Regions from separate parts of the Pseudarthrobacter sp. NPDC058362 genome, predicted to be linked through region 1. Evidence: riboswitches for the same ligand, from Rfam matches in the RefSeq annotation. Region 1 holds a riboswitch; each other region holds the start of a gene.
What was found. A riboswitch is a leader RNA that binds a small molecule or an ion and turns the genes downstream of it on or off. The one in region 1 is predicted to bind cyclic di-AMP.

Region 1 (2,256 bases):
TGGGCGCATCCACAGCGGACTCGACCGTCAGGGCCGAAGCCGGGGCCGAATCCCGCTGGACATTGGAGTCCGCAGCGTTGGCTGCGACGCCGCTGGTCAGGACAAGGCCGGAGGCGGCAGCGATGACTGCGGCCTGGCGGCCCATGCCGCCGGCATTGTCGCCCACGGTCTTGGCAATGACAGCAAGCGAGTTGGTCTTGGTGACCTCGGCGCGGTGCCGTGCGGTAGCACGAGTAGTCATGTTCTCTCTTTCGATTTCCTCAAGACCGCTATTAACAGCCCAGGGGCTGGGCGCGCCGGGATCTTGGGGGTACCCCGGCACCTCCCAAACGGGGATGTGCTGATTGGCGAAATACGTGTTTGAACCGGGCCTGCGGGCAGGCCCTCCTGAAACTACGGGTTGAGCGTGTAGTACACCGAGGAGCCGGTGGCGGCTACGGCGTGCAACAAGGTGCCCTGGCTGGGGTTCAGTGCGCTGACCATCATGCCGTTGCCAACGTAGATGCCCACGTGGGCACCACCGTTCTGCACCACCAGATCGCCCGGCTTGGGGGCGGCGGTGGGGGTCATGATGGACCATGCGTTGACGCGGGGGATGCTGATGCCGGCCTGGGCGTAGACCCACTGCGTGAAGCCCGAGCAGTCCCAGCCATTGGGAGAGGTGCCGCCCCAGACGTACGGGCGGCCAATGCCGGTGTAGGCGATACCGGCGATGCCGGAGGTGGAAGCGCCGGCAACTGCGCTTGATGCAGTCTCAGCGGCGGAGTCCGTGGTGGACTCCTCTTCCTCCGAGGTGGACTGCACCTGGACCGGCTCGATCTCCGGAGCAGCGGTGGTCTTGACCACCGGACGCTCGAAGGAAACCGTGGCGGTGGGAGCGGCCATGACGGCGGCGTTCTGCGCTCCGGACTCGGTGGAGGCCGAAATACCAGCGGTGGTGTCCGCTGCCGTGGCTGGCAGGCCCATGGTCAGAATGAGGCCCGAAGCTGCTGCTACGACTGCGGCCTGGCGGCCCATGGTCCCCGCATTGGCACTAACGGCCTTGGACACGGAGCCCAATGGGTTGGTGCGCACCGTTTGCGCACGGTGGCGCGCAGAATTATGACGTGAAGACACGAAGGATAGCCTCTCCCAATGCCTGCGAGGTGAGCTGTCGGATTCGGATGGGAGTCACCCGGCCGCGCGCTTCCAAGGAAGCTTTTACGGCTTAACCCCAAGGCCTTCCCACAAACAGAAGGCCAAAATTGGTTCCCCCGCCCCTGCCAGACGATGAAATGCGAACGGACCTTGAGCGGTGGCAGAGTTAGGCAATCCACTCAAGAGCGTCAACTTCGGAAAAGTTGACGCGTGTACGACGGTACAGGAATTAATAACCAATGTCACATTAAGGTCACGGGACGTCAGCGTGTTGCGAGAGCAAACCCTCAGTTCGGGCTAAAGCCAGCCGGTGGGATCGACAACCTCGCCGTTGACCTGCACCTCGAAGTGGAGGTGGCAGCCGGTGGAGGCGCCGGTGGTTCCGCTGTAGGCGATGACGTCGCCACGGCCCACAGTCTGCCCCTCCTGGGCGTTGAAGCCGGAGAGGTGGTTGTAGGTCGTCTCAAGTCCGTTTCCGTGGTCAATGACGACGCGGTTGCCGCCGCCGAAGTCGTGCCAGCCCACGAAGGTCACGGTACCGGTGGCGGCCGCCAGCACAGAGGTGCCGCACTGGGCCGCGAAGTCTTCGCCGCGGTGGAAGTCGCCGTAGCCTCCGGTGATGGGGCTCACGCGGTAACCGAACGGGGAGACCATGGTCAGGCTGGCCAAGGGTGCCCCCAGGCTGCCGACAGAGGCGGCGCGGGAGACGGCGCCGGCAGACTGGGCGCTCAGGAGCTGTTTCAGCTTGCCGTCCGGGTCCGCCTTGGTCACCACGGCGGAGCGGCTGAAGTCGATGCGGGCTCCCGCTTCGGCGGAGATTTCCGGCTGCTGCGCAGGCTGGGCGGCAACGGCGGGCACTACGTCCGTGGTACTGGTAGCCATCACGGGGCTGGTGGACGGGACAGTCACGGTCAGGACGAGGCCGGTGGCCGCCAGGGCGATTCCGGCTTTCTGCCCGATACCGCTCGCCGATGCGAACTCCGTGATCTGCCGGAAGGGGCCGCGCCGGCGGCGGGCTTCACGGTGGGGATCGCGGGGGCGCTCCGCGGAGATGACTTCCACAACCCGGGGGGTCGGTGAGGGGCCCGCAGCGCGGCGCCGGCCCCTGGAGGTCTGCAT
Region 2 (2,256 bases), on a different contig from region 1:
AGGCGCGGCAGCGGAGCGAAACGAAAGTACGGCAGTTCGTGGCGGACGCCTCGCACGAACTGCGCACTCCCCTCACCGCGGTCCGCGGGTACACCGAGCTGCTCCGCCTGACCGAGCATTTCACCCCGGACGGAGAACGGTCGCTGGCCCGCGTGCAAAGCCAGTCCGAGCGCATGACCGCCCTCGTGGAGGACCTGCTGCTGCTTGCCCGGCTGGATGAGGGGCAGCCGCTGAAGCTGGCGGACGTGGACCTGACCCAGCTGGTGGTCGAGGGCGTCAGCGACGAAAAGGTGATGGCGCCGGGGCACAACTGGCGGCTGGAACTGCCCGGGGAGCCGGTGGTGGTAAACGGCGACGCCGCGCAGCTCCGACAGGTCCTGATGAACCTGCTCTCCAATGCACGCAAGCACACACCGGCCGGCACCACAGTGGTGGCGGGCGCCCGGCTGGCATCCGCGGACACGGCGGAGATCACGGTAACGGACGACGGCGGCGGCATTCCACAGGAGTTCGTGGACCAGGCCTTCGCCAGGTTCGCCCGCGCAGACGCGGCGCGCAAGGGCGTCGGCGACCAGCCCGGTGCGGCCGGAACCGAGGGGACCAGCGGTCTTGGCCTGTCGATAGTGCAGTCCATTGTGGAAGCTCATGGCGGGACCGTCAGCGTTGAGTCACGCGCCGGCTGGACGAGGTTCGCGGTAAAGCTGCCCACTACGCCCCGATGAGGTGGTTAGACAATGGCGACGCGCCGCCGTCGTGATCCCTGTTACCAAAATGTGACTTTGCCGTAGATCTCCTGTACCGTCGAGTGAGTGCGCTTCCGTTCGTGGCGCATGTCCGGATGACGCCGAGCTCTGCCGCTTCCCGGACTCCGATAGACCGATGGCAGAGGCGGGGGACCCACCGTCCCGGGCGATTTCAGGCCCTTGGGGTTAAGCCAGCACGTGAATGTTCCGTGCGGCCGGATGCCCTCATCCGAACCCGACAGCTAACTCCGCAGGTGTGAGAGGCGATCCATCATGTCTGAATTCCAGGTAGCACCGCGCCCAAAATCCGGCGCATCCAGCCGCGCGGACGCGCGCGCCGCCAAGCGCTCCCGGCGCGGCACCTTCCCTGCACTGGGTAAGAGGGCTGCCGTGCTGGCCGCGTCCTGCGCACTGCTGGTGGGCGTTGGTGCAGCAGGCCAGGCCACCGAGTCCATGACGCGCACTTCGTCCACCGAGGCCACCGCCACGCAGCTCTCCCCCAATGAGCAGCAAGCGCAGCTGGGGCTCGAGAAGAGCGAACTGCAGGCCGCCGCGGCGGAAACGGCTGCTGAACAGGCTGCCGCTGCCAAGACTGCAGCAGAGAAAGCCGCCGCCGCGAAGACTGCTGCAGAGAAAGCCGCCGCCGCCAAGGCCGCTGCTGCGAAGGCTGCCGCTGAGAAAGCCGCGGCCGAGAAGGCCGCTGCGGCAAAGGCCAAGGCCGCGAAGCCGGCTGCCGTGAATGACCCCGCAGGCGCGCAGGCTTACGCCGCAAGCCAGCTGGCGAGCTACGGCTGGGCGCCGGACCAGATGCAGTGCCTGAAGACGCTGTGGACCAAGGAATCCGATTGGAAGACCACGGCGACCAACCCCAGCAGCGGCGCGTACGGAATCGTCCAGTCGCTGCCTGCCGAGAAGATGGCAAGCGCCGGAGCCGACTACGTCACCAACTACCGCACTCAGATCAACTGGGGCCTGGACTACATCCAGGAGCGCTACCAGTCACCGTGTGGCGCGCTGAACTTCCACTACGCCAACAACTGGTACTAAACCCGGCCAGCTACTGAACCAGGCTAACCTGCGATGCCGTACAGGCGGTCGCCGGCGTCGCCCAAGCCGGGAACGATGTAGGACTTCTCGTTGAGCTTCTCGTCGATGGAGGCCAGCACGATAGTCACGTTGGCGCCGGAAAGCTCCTCCTCCAGCTTGGCCAGGCCCTCCGGGGCGGCCAGCAGGCAGATGCAGGTGACGTCCGAGGCGCCTCGCTTGAACAGGAACTTGATCGCCTCGCGGAGGGTTCCGCCGGTGGCCAGCATCGGGTCCAGCACGAAGATCTGGCGGTCCGTCAGGTCCTCCGGCAGGCGTTCCGCGTAGGTAATGATGTCCAGGGTTTCCTCGTCACGGGCCATGCCCAGGAAGCCCACCTCTGCCGTGGGGACCAGTTTGGTCATACCCTCGAGCATGCCGAGGCCGGCGCGAAGGATCGGAACCACCAGGGGCGTGGGCTTGGTGAATG
Region 3 (2,256 bases), on a different contig from region 1:
TCCGCCTCGGCGGCGAGGCGGTCATGCTCGGTGCGGGCCCCCTTCTGCTGTCCTGCCAGGGCGGCCAGAACCTTTTCGGCGGCGCCGGCCCGGGAAACGAGGGCGGCGCTCCGGTCCCCCACGACCGAGACGACGTTGAGTCCGTGCAAACTGTCGGTTTCCAGCGCATCAAGGGCAAGGAAGAATTCCATGGTGGTGCCGCCGGTCTTGTACGACTGGACCGCGAGGGCGCCCAGTTCGTTCCTGCGTGCGGAAAGCTCGCCGGCCGCCCTGTCCACCTGCCTGTTCAGCGCGTCGAGCCTGGCCGCGGCGGCCGTGGCTGCCGCGTCCGCTGCAGCGAATTCCGCTGCCGCAGTTACGGCCGCGGCGCCGAGTTCTTCCGAGCGTGCCTGCAGGCCACCCAGGAGTCCGTGGATCCTGTCGACCTCCGCCGCCTTTGCGGACTCCGATTTCCGTGCGTGCTCAATGTCGCTCCACGATGGAAATCCGCCCGGCGGGTCCGTCGTTTCCGCCTGCGCGGGCAGCGCCGCGGCACCGCTGGCCACTGCAAGTGCCAGTAGCGCACCGCCGGCACGGGAGCGAACCGCAATAGTCAACCGGGACATAGTCCGGAATCCTACATCCTTCAAGAAGTGGTTGAGGGTTAAGGGCAGGCAAACGGAGGGTATCCGCGCGGCATTGTTACTTTGTGACGCGATTCACTATGCGGCGCGGGGTGTCGGGTGTCATGCGAGGTCAACGCGCATTAACCGACCAATCAAGACGATGGCGTAATCCGAGAGGAGGGCCTCGGATGTTATCCAAATGTGACATTCAGGTGGACGTCGGGTTACGGTCGAATGGTGTCCCTCCCCGATGGGACATTCCCACCAGCCTGCCGAGCCCTGCCGCTGGACCGGGATACCACCGTTTCCAACTGGCAGGGACGGGGGAACCAAGTTTCCACGGCCTCACCGAGGCCTAGGGGTTAAGTCGAAAGCCATTCCGCTGGCGCGGATGCTTCCGGCCGGGCATCTCCAGCCCGAACCCGACAGCTCACCCCGCAGGCATGGGAGAGGCGATTCACTGTGTCAAAAATTTCCACCACCGCCCGTCACCGTGCAACTCCGGCCGGCTCCATCACTGTCCAGGGCCTGGCCCGGACGTTCGGTCGTCCCGCACTGGCAGTAGCCGCGGCATCCGGCATTGCGCTCAGCGTCGGCGCTCCGGCCCATGCCGGCGTGAGCGGCCCGGATGCCACTGAAGCAGCGACGGTCCAGACATCCGCCGCACCCGCGGCCACCAACACGGCAGCTGCCGCCGCCACCGTCCACACCGTGGTCGCCGGCGACACCCTGGGCGCGATCTCCACCGCGTACGGCGTCACCCTGGCCGACGTCCTCGCGGTCAACGGGCTCTCCATCGACACGATCATCTACCCGGGCGACCAGATCGAGATCCCCGGCGCCGGAACCGCTGCAGCCGCGCCGGCTCCAGCCCCCGCCCCGGCGCCGGTCGAAACCACGGCGACTGCCCCCGCGAACACCGGAATGAACCTGTCCTACGCCTCCACCGCCCCGGCCGAAACCACCGGCACGGGCACCGGCGCAGCCATCCTGGCCTCCGCCTACAGCCAGATCGGCATCAGCCAGGACTGCACCGCCATGGTGGAGACCGCCCTGCGGTCGGTCGGCAAGAGCGTCGGCGACCTGGCACCCACCCAGTTCTTCCAGTACGGCACCGTGGTCTCCACCCCGGCTCCCGGCGACCTGGTCATCACCTCCGGCCACGTTGGCGTCTACGCCGGTGACGGCCAGGTTGTGAGTGGCGGCATCGACGGTTACAAGACCGACGTGCACTCCCTCAGCTGGCTCGGCGGCGCCTCCTTCGTCCGCGTGGCTTAAGCAGCACCATCCGTCCCAGGACGAAAAAGGGCGGTTTTCGGGAATCTTCCCGAAAACCGCCCTTGTCCTGTTTAAGCCTGCCGATCAGGTGCCGCAGAACGTCAGGTAATCGCCAAAACTTTCCGGAGCGCCTTCCTCGTACCGCTCCAGCCCCGGCCTCCCTTTGTAAGGCTCCGAAAGGACGGCGACGAGGCGCCGGAAGGGGGCAAGGTCACCTGCAGTGGCCGCAGCAAGGGCTTCCTCGACCAGGTGGTTGCGTGGGATGTAGACGGGATTGACGCCATCCATCAGGACGGCGTCCGGCCCCAGGGCCTGCCAGCGTTCCGCCCAGGCATCGAAAGCCGCAAGGTCGAGGACCATCCCGCGTGCCGCA

Region 2: another riboswitch for cyclic di-AMP. It lies ahead of ACFWIX_RS13775 (hypothetical protein); the one in region 1 lies ahead of ACFWIX_RS04815 (C40 family peptidase).
Region 3: another riboswitch for cyclic di-AMP. It lies ahead of ACFWIX_RS10620 (LysM peptidoglycan-binding domain-containing protein); the one in region 1 lies ahead of ACFWIX_RS04815 (C40 family peptidase).

The regions. Positions count from the first base shown of each region.
Region 1 is NZ_JBHXIW010000002.1:48,156-50,411, reverse strand. It holds gene ACFWIX_RS04820 (NlpC/P60 family protein) at 1-241, opposite strand, end outside; gene ACFWIX_RS04815 (C40 family peptidase) at 394-1,050, opposite strand; cyclic di-AMP (ydaO/yuaA leader) riboswitch at 1,122-1,320, opposite strand; gene ACFWIX_RS04810 (M23 family metallopeptidase) at 1,435-2,256, opposite strand.
Region 2 is NZ_JBHXIW010000007.1:96,966-99,221, reverse strand. It holds gene ACFWIX_RS13780 (sensor histidine kinase) at 1-722, shown strand, start outside; cyclic di-AMP (ydaO/yuaA leader) riboswitch at 833-1,011, shown strand; gene ACFWIX_RS13775 (hypothetical protein) at 1,017-1,790, shown strand; gene upp (uracil phosphoribosyltransferase) at 1,814-2,256, opposite strand, start outside.
Region 3 is NZ_JBHXIW010000004.1:197,772-200,027, reverse strand. It holds gene ACFWIX_RS10625 (coiled-coil domain-containing protein) at 1-605, opposite strand, end outside; cyclic di-AMP (ydaO/yuaA leader) riboswitch at 895-1,064, shown strand; gene ACFWIX_RS10620 (LysM peptidoglycan-binding domain-containing protein) at 1,068-1,883, shown strand; gene ACFWIX_RS10615 (YdiU family protein) at 1,968-2,256, opposite strand, start outside.